DNA from 3 places in the Plantibacter sp. Mn2098 genome. Region 1 is predicted to be linked to each of the others. Evidence: predicted binding sites of a transcription regulator. Region 1 holds the regulator's gene; each other region holds the start of a gene.
The links. The regulator LexA, encoded in region 1, represses DNA repair genes until DNA is damaged. The targets are predictions, from matches to a motif close to TCGAACANNTGTTCGA.

Region 1 (4,174 bases):
GTTCTCCGCCTGACCGCGTAGCCCGTTCACAACTCAGGAGCGCCCCGGCGCGTCGACCCGCACTCATCGCGAGCGCTGGGTGACACACCGGGGCGCTCCTGAATTTCGAACAGGGGTGCAGCGCTGAGTCCGCGCCGCGCACGTGACTCAGCGCGGCGTGATCTCGGCCAGCGCCTCGAGGAATGCCGTCGTCTCCGACTCGGTTCCGGCCGTCACGCGCAGGTGGTTCGGGATGCCCACATCGCGGATCAGGATGCCACGAGCGAACAGCGCCTCGAAGATGCCGTTCGGGTCGTCCACACCACCGAACAGCACGAAGTTCGAGCCACTGCGGTGCGGTGCGTAACCGAGTGAGGCGAGTTCGGTCACCAGGCGGTCGCGCTGTCCACGGATGTCGTCGACCATCGCGAGCATCTCATCAGCGTGGCGGAGCGCCGCGGTCGCAGCCGCCTGGGTGAGGGCGCTCAGGTGGTACGGCAGCCGGACGAGACGCAACGCATCGACGACAGCCGGATCCGCGGCGAGGTAGCCGAGGCGAACACCGGCGAAGGCGAACGCCTTGCTCATGGTGCGCGAGACGATGAGACGCGGACGTCCCTCCAGCAACGTGAGCGCGCTCGCCTCGCCATCGGGTGCGAACTCCGCATACGCCTCGTCCACCACGACGATGCCCGTCGACGCCTCGTAAACGGCTTCGATCGTCGCGAGTGGGAGCGGTGTGCCCGTCGGGTTGTTCGGTGAGCACAGGAACACGAGGTCCGGGTTCGCGTCGCGAACCTGCCGAGCCGCAGTTTCCGGGGACAGCTCGAAGTCGTCGTCACGCGTTCCGGGGATCCAGGAAGTTCCGACGCCAGCTGCCAACAGCGGGTACATCGAGTACGTCGGCACAAAACCGAGGAGCGAACGCCCAGGTCCGCCGAACGCCTGCAGGATGTGCTGCAGGACCTCGTTCGATCCGTTGCCGGCCCAGATCTGATCGGCTGTGACGCCGTGCCCGAGGTACCGTGCGAGGGACTCGCGGAGTTCCGTGAACTCGCGGTCAGGATAGCGGTTCACCGTGAGCACGGCCGCGGCGAGTGACGCCACGATGTCGTGGGCGACGTCCTCGGGGATGGGGTGGGTGTTCTCGTTGACGTTCAGCGCAACGGGCACATGTGCCTGCGGAGCGCCGTAGGGAATTTTCCCTCTGAGGTCGTCGCGGATGGGGAGGTCGTCGAGAGCGGTCACCCGACAATCGTACCGACCGCCGGGGATGCAGGCTGCGCCTAGTCCGTGTACTTGATCGGGATGGCCAGACGCTGGCCCGGCTCTACGCCGGACGACGTCAGCTGGTTGAGGTTGATGATGTCCGCGACGACGTCACGCGGGTCCGCCGTGGGGGCGATGGACTTGGCGAGCTGCCAGAGCGACTCCCCCGCGTCGACCGTCACGTAGGTGAAGGACGCGCCCTGGCCAGCCGCTCCGATGTCCGGACCGGACGCGATGGCGTTGCCGGCCGAGATGGACAGGACGGCGATGGCTGCCACGACGGGCAGCGCAGCGAGGGTGGTGAAGACGACGCGACCGCGGCGCGTGAGGCGCAGTCGCGTGCGTGGTGCCGTGGTGGTGCGTGGAGCCGTGTTCGAACCGGTCGGGATACCGATGAGTGCTGCAGTCATGACTACCTCCAAGTGCTCGCCTGCAGGAACCATGGGGTTCCTGACGAGAATTCGTATCCGGTGTTCGGCCAGGAACACCGGATACGAAGCTGTGTTCCGAATATATATTCGATTGTTCGAATCTTCAACCCTGTTTTCGTACCTTGTTGCACACGAATGTGCGACACGCTCGAACGAATGTTTGTCTGAGGCACGCCGGGCGGATACAGTTTCGAGTGTTGGAGTGAGTACACCAGCACCCACTGACACTGGTCCGGGCAGGAGCGACAATGGCAGCGAACGGTAGGAGCGACGGGGCTCACGAGCGAACGGGCACGCGGCGGCGGAAGAGCCTCAGCGAGAAGCAGCTCGCCATCCTCGACGTGATCCAGCGCGCCGTCGCCTCACAGGGCTACCCGCCGAGCATGCGCGAGATCGGCGATGCCGTCGGCCTCGCATCCCTCTCGAGCGTCACACACCAGCTCAACCAGCTGGAGCTGTCCGGCTACCTGCGCCGCGACCCCAACCGTCCGCGCGCCCTCGAGATCCTCATCGACCTGCCGAGCGCGACGGAGGGCACCCCCTCCGAGAACGCCCCGTCCGTCGGCGACGCCGCCATGGTGCCGCTCGTCGGCCGGATCGCCGCCGGCATCCCGATCACGGCGGAGCAGCAGGTCGAGGAGATCTTCCCGCTCCCCCGTCAGCTCGTCGGCAAGGGCGACCTCTTTATGTTGAAGGTCGTCGGGGAGTCGATGATCGACGCCGCCATCTGCGACGGCGACTGGGTGGTCGTGCGTGAGCAGAAGACGGCGGAGAACGGCGACATCGTCGCGGCCATGCTCGACGAGGAGGCCACGGTGAAGGTGTTCCGCCAGCGCGACGGCCACACCTGGCTCCTCCCCCGCAACTCGGCGTTCGAACCCATCCTCGGCGACCACGCCGACGTCCTCGGCAAGGTCGTAGCGGTGCTGCGTAGCGTCTGATCGGACCGGCGCACGCCGCGGCCGACGCCGCCTACACGGCAGAACGACAGAAGGACCGGATCGAGAATCGATCCGGTCCTTTCCTGTCGATAGATCGGGGTCAGTCGGCGGCGGAGTGCGATGCTCCGGCGACGGCGAGCGGCTCCGCAGCGGCGTGTACGGCACGGGCCGCCGACGCCTCCATCGCGAAGGGTTCGAGGATCGCGGCGATCTCGTCGTTCACAAACGCGTGCACGATGGTGCCGTGCTCGTCATAGCTCGTCTCGACGACCTTGCCACGCTCGTGGAGCACCGTCACGAGGTCTCCGCGGTTGTATGGGACCAGCACGTGCAGCTCTCGGCTGGGCGACGGCAGGACCTCCTCGATCCGCTCCATCAGCTCATCGATACCGACACCCGTGCGTGCCGAGACGAACACGGCGTCCGGTTCGAGACCACGCAGGACGAGCAACTGGCCGTCATCCACCAGGTCGGATTTGTTGAACACGACGATCTCGCGGATGTGCCTCGCACCGACCTCGCCGATGACATCGCGAACCGTCGCGATCTGGCCGGCCGGATCCGGGTGCGACGCGTCCACCACGTGCACGATGACGTCGCTGTCCGCGACCTCCTCGAGCGTGGAACGGAACGCTTCGACGAGCTGGTGCGGGAGATTCCGAACGAACCCGACTGTGTCCGCGAGCGTGTACTCACGGCCGTCAGAGGTGACGTTGCGGCGCACGGTCGCGTCGAGGGTCGCGAAGAGCGAGTTCTCGACCAGCACACCGGCCTTCGTGATGCGGTTCAGCAGACTGGACTTGCCGGCGTTGGTGTACCCGGCGATCGCGACCGACGGAACGGTGTTCCTGCGACGGTTCGCACGCTTGGCCTCACGTGCCGGCTTCATCGCGACGATCTGCTTGCGCAGCTTCGCCATGCGCGTGTGGATGCGACGACGGTCGAGTTCGATCTTCGTCTCACCAGGACCACGCGAGCCCATACCGGCGCCGGCGCCACCGACCTGGCCGCCGGCCTGACGGCTCATCGACTCACCCCAGCCGCGGAGGCGAGGGAGCAGGTACTCGAGCTGGGCGAGTTCGACCTGTGCCTTACCCTCCCGGCTCTTCGCGTGCTGGCTGAAGATGTCGAGGATGACTGCCGTGCGGTCGATGACCTTGACGCCGACGACATCCTCCAGGGCGCGTCGCTGGCTGGGCGCGAGTTCCGTGTCCGCGATGACGGTGTCGGCGCCGAGCGCCTTCACGACGTCGCGGAGCTCGATGGCCTTGCCCCGACCGAGATAGGTGGACGGGTCCGGATGCGGACGGCGCTGCAACAGTCCGTCGAGGACCACGGCGCCGGCGGTCTCAGCGAGGGCTGCGAGTTCGCGGAGCGAGTTCTCGGCGTCGACGAGCGAGCCCTGCTGGTACACGCCGATGATGACGACGTTCTCCAGCCGCAACTGGCGGTACTCGACCTCGGTGACGTCCTCGAGTTCCGTAGACAATCCAGCGACGCGCCGCAGCGCCTGCCGATCCTCTCGATCGAACTGCTCGCCGTCGTCCGCCGTGC
Region 2 (4,174 bases), on a different contig from region 1:
GGCCGTACACGTCGGCGAGCACTGGCATCGCGCACTGCTTGCCGTCGAACTGCACGTAGCTGCGGACGGTGTCCGAGAACTGGTTCAGGTCGACCTTGTCGCGCTTGATGTAGTCGTTCAGGTTGCGGAACGCGCCACTGGAGCAGAAGTTGCCGACCACATCGGTCGAGTAGGAGAGGCCGACGTCGACCGACTTGCCTGCGGCGATCGCCTTCCGCAGCTTCTCGTCGTCCTGGCCGGCGTGGACCTCGACCTTGACCTTCGGGTTCGCCTTCTCGAAGTCGTCGACGACGGACTGGATGACATCGCCCTCGCGGTCGGAGAAGAAGTGCCAGAGCGACACGGTTCCCTCAAGGGTGGACGGGGCCTTCTCTGCGACGGCGTCCGACGCGCCCCCGCCGGACGAACAGCCGGCGAGCACGGTGACGGCGGCCGCGACGAGCGCGGTCGTCGTGAACAGTTTGGAACGGGTGTGCACGGTGGATCCTCTCTGATTGCTTCGTGATGTGTTGGTGCTGTTGGTGCAGTGGTGGAGACGTGCTGATGGCGCGACGAGTACTGGCACCCTGCGGTGCCAGGTCACTGAGCGGGACCCGGTCACTGAGCTTGTCGAAGTGCGCCCTTCGACGAGCTCAGGGACCGGTGGTCGCGGTCGGGGTCCGGTGGTCGCGGTCGGGACCGTGGTGCGCGCGCCCCGCTAGGCGACCGCTATCCGGTCGACCTCGTCGAAGAGCCGTGCGCGCAGCTCTCCGATGAGGACGTCCCTCGCCCCGTGGAGCACGGGGAGTCGTTCCACGGACGATGCGACGACCCGCGGCCGCCATCTCGTCGAACGGACGATGTGCTCGCCGACGGCGTGCGCGAGCGCATCGCCGCCTGCCGCTCCCGTCGGCCCGCCGAGCACGACCCGCTGTGGGTCGAGGAGGGCGAGCACGGGAACGATGCCCATGGCGATGCGGGGGGCGAGCTCGGCGATGATCGCCTCGCGTGCCGGTCCGCTCGTCAGGAGTTCGAGGGCTGCTTCGTAGTCGGCGGGGGTGATCGCCTCCGGTGCAGCCGAACCGGTGGTCCGGTGTGCGATGCGCGTGACGGCGTCGGGCCCGATGAGGTCCTGCAGGTCGTCGGCGGCCGGGTCGAAGGCGCTCGCTTCACGGGTCACCGGGAGGTAGCCGATCTCGCCAGCGCCGCCGGACGCGCCCCGGTGCAGGGTTCCGGCGAGATCGACGGCGAGGCCGAGGCCGTCGCCCATCCACAGCAGTGCGAAGCTCGCGGCGTCGGCGCACACGCCGGTCGCGCGTTCGGCGATGGCGGCGAGGTTGACGTCGTTGTCGAGGTGCACGATGCGGCCCGTCGCGGCTTCGAGGACGGCGCGGATGCCCTCGCTCTGCCACCCGGGCATGCTCTCGGCGAAGGCAAGTTCGTCGGTGTCCGCGTCGTAGGAGCCCTGCACGGCGACGTTCACGAGGCGGACGGTCGCCGGGTCGATGTCGGCTGCCGTGGTGGCCGCGGCGATCGCCTCGACGATGTCGGCGACGGCCGAGCGCTCCCCGTCGACGGTCGGGGTGATCGTGATCGGGTATTCGGTGCCGCTCGCGTCGACGATCACGGAGCGGATGAGGGTGGGGGTCACGTCGATGGCGACGCCGAGGGTGCGGTCGGTGCGGACGGCGTAGCTGGCGGCGCTCGGGCCGCGGCCGGCGGAGACGGTGCCGACGGTGTGGATGAGGCCCGCGGTTTCGAGGCGCTGCACCATCTGCGAGGCGGTCGGCTTCGAGAGGCCGGACAGTTCGCCGAGGCGGAGCCTGGTGAGCTCGCCGTGTTCGAGGAGCAGCTCGAGGGCCGTCCGGTCGTTCGTCGAACGAAGCCATGACGGGGTGCCGCGCAGTGTGCGATCGCTCATGGGTCTCCCGATCCCTCCGTTGGAATCCAATTGTTCTCCGTGAATATAACAGGAAAGTTTCCTAACAGTAAAGACCGTGTTTCCCTTCGGACCGTCGAGCGACCTCCGCCCCCGGTCACCGAGCCCGTCGAAGTGCCCACCTTCGCCGCCGCGGCAACTCGGCCCCGGTCACCCGGTCCTCGGTCGCCCGGTCACTGGTCACCCGGCCACCCGGTCACCCGGTCACCCGGTCACTGAGCTTGTCGATGTGCCCACCCCGCACCCGAGAAGTTCTCCACAGCTTTCTTCGAACCCCTGTTCTATTATTCACCTCCCTGGTATTCTTGATGAGTGGACATACCTTCGACGCCAGATCAGATCGCCGCACTCATCACGAGCCTCGGCGAGCAGATCCTCGCGCAATGCGCCGTCATCGCCACAGCCGAGGCACAGCTCGCTCACCTCTACGCCGACGCCGCTCGGGTCTCCGACATCACCGCGCTCACCACCATGCCCGCCGGCACCTCGCCCGAACGCGCCCGGAGCCTCGCTCGGCTGTCCCTGCAGCTGGAACTCTCCGCGATGACCCGCATCCCAGAACGCACCGTCCAACGCCGAATCAACGAATCAGAAGTCCTCGTCAGCCAGCTTCCGGACACGCTCGCCGCCCTCGCCACCGGCATGATCTCGGCTGGGCATGCCAGGGTCATCGTGGACCAACTGGCCGATGTGGACCCGGCTGACCGGGCAGAGTTCGAAACCCGCATCCTCCCCATCGCGAAGACGCACACCGCGGCCCAACTGCAACACACGGCCCGGAAACTCCGTGAACAGCTCCACCCGACCACCATCGCCGCACGCCACCACCGCGCGAAGCACGAACGCCACGTCACCCTCACTCCAGCCGCCGACGGCATGTCCTGGCTCTCCATCCTCACCACGGCGCCCATCGCGACCGCCGCCTACAACCGGCTCCAGGCGCTCACCGCCGGCGCCAAGCATCGAGGCGATGCCCGCACTCGCGCACAGCTTATGACCGACAACGCCCAGAGCCTCCTCCTCTTCGGCATCACCGCTTCTTCCGGGGCGCCGGTTCCGATGGCCCCTACCGATCCGGTCACGACAGCACCGGCCGTCACCGACACAGACGACGAGATCCCGATCTGGGCCGCAACGACCACCCCACCCGCAAGAACCACCCCACCGATCACTGCCACCCCGCCCACCACTACCAGCCCACCTCGGGCCGCAGAACATGAGGTCCCAACTGCTCCACCTGTGAACCCTCCGGAACTCGCGCCACTCCCCACGATCGAGGAGATCACCGAAGGCATCGTTCCCACCGTCCACCTCACCGTCCCCGTCCTCACCCTCCTCGGTGAGAGGAACGACCCAGGCAGCCTCGAAGGCTACGGACCCATCGACCCGGAGACCGCGGCGCGGCTCACCGTCAACGCGAAGTCATTCACCAGGATCCTCACCCATCCGGAAAGCGGCGCCGTGCTCTCCGTCGGCCGAGACCGATACACACCACCCGGAGACCTCGCTCGCGCCCTCGCCATCCGGGACACCCATTGCCGGGCACCCGGATGCAACCGGCTCGCCAAGGGATGCGACCTCGACCACACCATCCCCTGGTCCGCCGGAGGTGAAACGTCCGCCGAGAACCTCGCCCACCTCTGTCCGAAACACCATCACGTGAAACACGACACCAACTGGACCCTCGCCCCCGCACCCAATGGGACGCTGCACTGGACCAGCCCGAGCGGCGAGACGTTCACCACCGAACCAGATCCACCCGACTGGTACCCCCTGGCTCCGCTCCCGCCCCCACCTCGAACCACCGACACCGCACACACCGGTCCCTGACCGAACACACCTCGGTCACTGAGCGAGCACACCTCGGTCACTGAGCGAGCACACCTCGGTCACTGAGCCTGTCGAAGTGCCCGCGGCAGAACGACCCTTCGACAAGCTCAGGGACCGGGGTGGACGTTGTGCGGAGCCACCGAAGCCCCCATCACACAACCGAACCCACCCGGTCACTGAGCCTGTCGAAGTGCCCGCGGCACGACCACACGCCCCGACCCTTCGACAAGCTCAGGGACCGAACGCACCCGGTCACTGAGCTTGTCGAAGTGCACCAGCACAACCGCACAGCTCAGGGACCGGTGACGGGTGCCCGTAGGCTGACCGAGGAGGATCGATGACGCAGCAGGACACCACCACCGACCGGACGCACGGCGACCACACCAGCAGCAGCGACAGCCAACCCACGTCGACGACGCTCCACGC
Region 3 (4,174 bases), on a different contig from region 1:
TTGACGACGCAACCGGAACTGTTCCTTGTCGGGGAGCACGACGGGGCGGTGATCGCGACGGTCATGATCGGGTACGACGGGCACCGCGGTTGGGTGCACTACCTCGCCGTGGCCGAATCGCGGCGGGGTGAGCGACTGGGACAGGCGCTCATGGCTGAGGCCGAACGGCTGCTCACGGAGCGGGGATGCCCGAAGATCAACCTCATGGTGCGCTCCGGAAACGAACGGGTGATCGGGTTCTACGAGTCGATCGGCTACGGCACCGACGAGGTCGCCGTGCTCAGCAAGCGTCTGATCCCGGACGTCTGATTTCGGACGCCTGATCCCCGGACGATTCGTTACGGACAGCTGATCCCGGACGACAGATCCCGGACGTCTGATCTGTGGTTCGGTCAGAACAGCGTCGGTTGCACCTGCAAGCCGGTCATCGGCGCGCCGCTCCTCGCGAGGTCGGCGAAGCGGACACCGGCCGGGGCGCCGATCGGACCACCGGCGGGACCGCCCGTCCGAATGCTGACGCGCTCGCCTTCATCGTTGCGCATCATGCCGATGGCGCTCGACCGGACACCGCCGGTTGCCGGATCCTCTCGCCCGCGTTCCATCCCGTGCGCCCGGATGAGCGGACGGATGCGGGCCGCGAGCCACTTGCGGTACTCCTTCGGTGCGTAGGTGCCCGTCCGGTAGAGGTCCTCGTACTTCTCGACGAGTTCTGGATGGGCGCCGGCCAGCCAGTGCATGAACCAGGGCTTCACGCCGCCCTTGAGGTGCAGTGCGGAGAAGAGGACGGAGGTGGCTCCGGCTTTCGCGATGCGTTCGAGCGCGTGGTCGAGGTGGGCACTCGTGTCGGTGAGATACGGCAGGATCGGCATCATAAGGACGCTCACGTCGAACCCATGTTCGCGGGCCGCAGTGACGGTGGCGAGGCGCGCGGTGGCCGTGGGTGTGCCCGGTTCGACGGAGTGCTGCAGTTCGTCGTCGAAGATGGCGATCGACATCGCAAGATCCACGGGAACCTGCCCAGCCGCATCCGCGAGCAACGGGAGGTCTCGGCGGAGCAGCGTGCCCTTCGTCAGGATGGAGAACGGCGTCCCCGACTCCGCGAGCGCGGTGATGATGCCGGGCATCAAACGGTACTTCCCCTCCGCGCGCTGGTAGGGATCGGTGTTCGTCCCGAGGGCGACGGGATGCTTGCCCCAGCTCGGCTTCCGGAGCTCGCCTTCGAGCACCTCGGCGACATTGACCTTGACGACGACCTGCGTGTCGAAATCGCGACCGCCGTCCATGTCCAAGTAGGTGTGCGTCGGTCGGGCGAAGCAGTACGTGCAGGCGTGCGAGCAGCCCCGGTACGGATTGATGGTCCAGCCGAAGGGCATGACCGATTGGCCGGGAACCTTGTTGAGCGCGGACTTGGCGAGGACCTCATGGAACGTCACGCCGGCGAACTCCGGCGTCTGCACGCTCCGCACGAGGTTGTTGAGCTTGGCGAGTCCTGGCAGGGCCGACGGTTCCTCGACCCCAAGCTCTTGACCGCTCCATCTCATCCCCCTATTAGAACATACGTTCGAGTCTTTTGGGTGCTGCGTCTTCGTCGCGTTCCGGACGGCCCGACGCATGGGAGAAGGAAGACCGCGCGAGAGAAGGTGGATTCGCCGCGGAACCGCCTTCTCTCGTGCGGCCTTCCTTCTCCTGTGCGGGCCCGCCGAGTGGTGACTACTGGAGCACGATCGCGGCCTCCTCGTTGTTGAGGACGACGACCGGGGTGACGGCAGGGTGGCCGGCCGCGCGGATCTTCGTGAGGTCGAAGCGCAACAGCGGCGTCCCGGCCGTGACGACGTCGCCGGAGGCGACGAGGTTCTCGAAGCCGTCGCCGCGCATCTCGACGGTGTCGATGCCGACGTGGATGAGCAGTTCCGTTCCGTCAGCCAGCACGAGGGCCACGGCGTGCCCGGTCTCGAAGACATGGCCGACGGTTCCATCGGCCGGTGCGACGACCGTGTCGCCGGAGGGCTCGATCGCGATGCCCGGCCCCATGATCCCCGTGCCGAACGTCGCATCCGGCACCTCGGAGAGCGGGACGACCTCGCCGGCGAGCGGCTGCCGCAGGACGATGGTTGTGAGTGGTGGCGTGAGAGTCGACGTGCCTGACCCGGCCGCGGTGCCCGACCCGACCTCGGCACCTGCCTCGATGGCGGTCCCCGACCCGCCCTCGACCGGAACGCTCGCGGTCCCGGCGATGATGCGCTCCATCGCGTCCTTCACGAACTGGACGTTGAGTCCGTATACGACCTGCACGGAGGTGCCACCCGGCTTCATCGTTCCGGCTGCGCCAGCGCGCTTGAGTGCTGCGTCGTCCACGAGGGCGACGTCCGCCACCTCCATGCGCAGCCGTGTCGCGCAATTGTCGAGTTCGACGATGTTCGCTGGCCCGCCGAGCGCGTCCAGGAACCTGCCGGCGGTCGCGAGATACGCATCGTCGGTTCCGGCGGTCGAAGCGGTTCCGTCGGACCCGTCGACGAGGTCGTCGTCCTCCCGGCCCGGCGTCTTGAGTCGCCAGCGGAGGATGACGAAGCGGAACACTAAGAAGTAGATCAGGAACCAGCCGACGCCCATGATCGGGATGATCCACGGGTTTTCCGCAAGCGGATTGGCCCAGTTGAGCACGAGGTCGATGAATCCGCCGGAGAATCCAAAGCCCATCCGCACCGGGAGGATGGCGCTGATGGCGAGGGAGATCCCCATGAACACGGCATGGATGAGATAGAGCCAGGGTGCGAGGAACATGAACGCGAACTCGAGCGGTTCCGTCACACCGACGAAGAACGAGGACACCGCGGAGGACAACAGGATGCCGTAGACGATCTTCTTGCGCTTGGTCTTGGCGGTCACGTACATCGCCAATGCGGCGCCGGGCAGTCCGAACATCATGATCGGGAAGAAGCCCGTCATGTACTGTCCGGTGACGCCGTACACGCCCGTGTCGTTGAGGAAGTTGGTGAGGTCGTTGATGCCGGCCACGTCGAACCAGAACACCGAGTTCAGCGCGTGATGCAGGCCGAGTGGGATGAGCATCCGATTCATAAAGCCGTAGATGCCGGCACCGAGCGGCCCGAGCGTCACGATGAACTCGCCGAACCCGACGAGCCCGCCGTAGACGATGGGCCAGACGACGTAGAGCACAAGCGCGACGACGAGCGAGACGCCAGCGGTGACGATGGCCACAGACCGCTTCCCGGAGAAGAACGACAAAGCATCCGGCAGCTTCGTGTCCTTGAACCGGTTGTAGCAGAACGCCCCGATGAGGCCGCAGAGGATGCCGATGAAGGCGTTCTGGATGCTCGAGAACGCCGGATCCGCCGCCGAAGCCTCGACGCCGCGGAAGAGGGCGACCGTCTCCGGCTTCAACAGCGTCGTGACGGTGAGCCAGGAGACGAGACCCGCGAGTGCCGAGGTGCCGTCGGTCTTCCTGGCCATACCGATCGAGATGCCGATCGCGAAGAGCAGCGGCATGTTGTCGAGCAGCGCCCCACCTGCTGCGGCGAGGAACGTCGTGACGACGTTGTCGCCGCCTGCTGCCGACTTGATCCAATAGCTGACGCCGACCAGGATGGCGGCGACCGGCAGGACGGCGACGGGCAGCATGATCGATCTGCCGAGTCGTTGGAAGAATTTCACGGGGCCTCCTCAAGGCTCACAATGAAACAACCTTATGTTGTGGAATACCGGAATCGACAATTCAAGCCGATTGTGGAGAGAACGTCCGGATGATCGGGCGTGTGGAATGCTGTGGCGGGGACGACGAAGACGGGTGAAAGATCGATGCGGCAGCCGGACATACGAGGGTGTGGGCATCCCCGTGAATCCTGAGCAACCAGCAGACGACGACGCAGACGACAACTCGGCGGACGACTCCGTCTTCGACCGGATCGTCGCCGAGGTCCTCGAACCGCTCCGGCGGTTCCTCGCCAGACGCACCGACGCGCACACCGCGGACGAAGTCCTCAACGAGACGCTCGTTGTGCTCTGGCGGCGCAGCGCGGTCGTCCCCGTCGATGCGGCGATCCCGTGGGCCATCGGCATCGCGAGACGCCAGTTGCAGAATGCGGAGCGCGGCGCACGGCGTCGGGATCGGCTCGTCGCGCGCATCGCGATCGTGGATCCCCCGCAGGAGCGGGTC

Region 2: the regulator LexA is predicted to act here: its motif matches at 2,187-2,202, upstream of ACL9RL_RS19670 (DUF222 domain-containing protein).
Region 3: the regulator LexA is predicted to act here: its motif matches at 1,550-1,565, upstream of ACL9RL_RS03930 (Rv2578c family radical SAM protein).

What each region holds. Positions count from the first base shown of each region.
Region 1 covers NZ_JBMOUH010000010.1:193,418-197,591, reverse strand. Annotated here, with positions in the region: gene sufU (Fe-S cluster assembly sulfur transfer protein SufU) at 1-21, shown strand, start outside; gene ACL9RL_RS16470 (histidinol-phosphate transaminase) at 148-1,227, opposite strand; gene ACL9RL_RS16465 (LysM peptidoglycan-binding domain-containing protein) at 1,266-1,658, opposite strand; gene lexA (transcriptional repressor LexA) at 1,928-2,620, shown strand; gene hflX (GTPase HflX) at 2,721-4,174, opposite strand, start outside.
Region 2 covers NZ_JBMOUH010000017.1:10,466-14,639, reverse strand. Annotated here, with positions in the region: gene ACL9RL_RS19680 (extracellular solute-binding protein) at 1-478, opposite strand, end outside; gene ACL9RL_RS19675 (ROK family transcriptional regulator) at 698-1,900, opposite strand; gene ACL9RL_RS19670 (DUF222 domain-containing protein) at 2,231-3,748, shown strand; gene zapE (cell division protein ZapE) at 4,086-4,174, shown strand, end outside.
Region 3 covers NZ_JBMOUH010000002.1:242,180-246,353, reverse strand. Annotated here, with positions in the region: gene ACL9RL_RS03935 (GNAT family acetyltransferase) at 1-309, shown strand, start outside; gene ACL9RL_RS03930 (Rv2578c family radical SAM protein) at 393-1,541, opposite strand; gene nagE (N-acetylglucosamine-specific PTS transporter subunit IIBC) at 1,711-3,672, opposite strand; gene ACL9RL_RS03920 (RNA polymerase sigma factor) at 3,854-4,174, shown strand, end outside.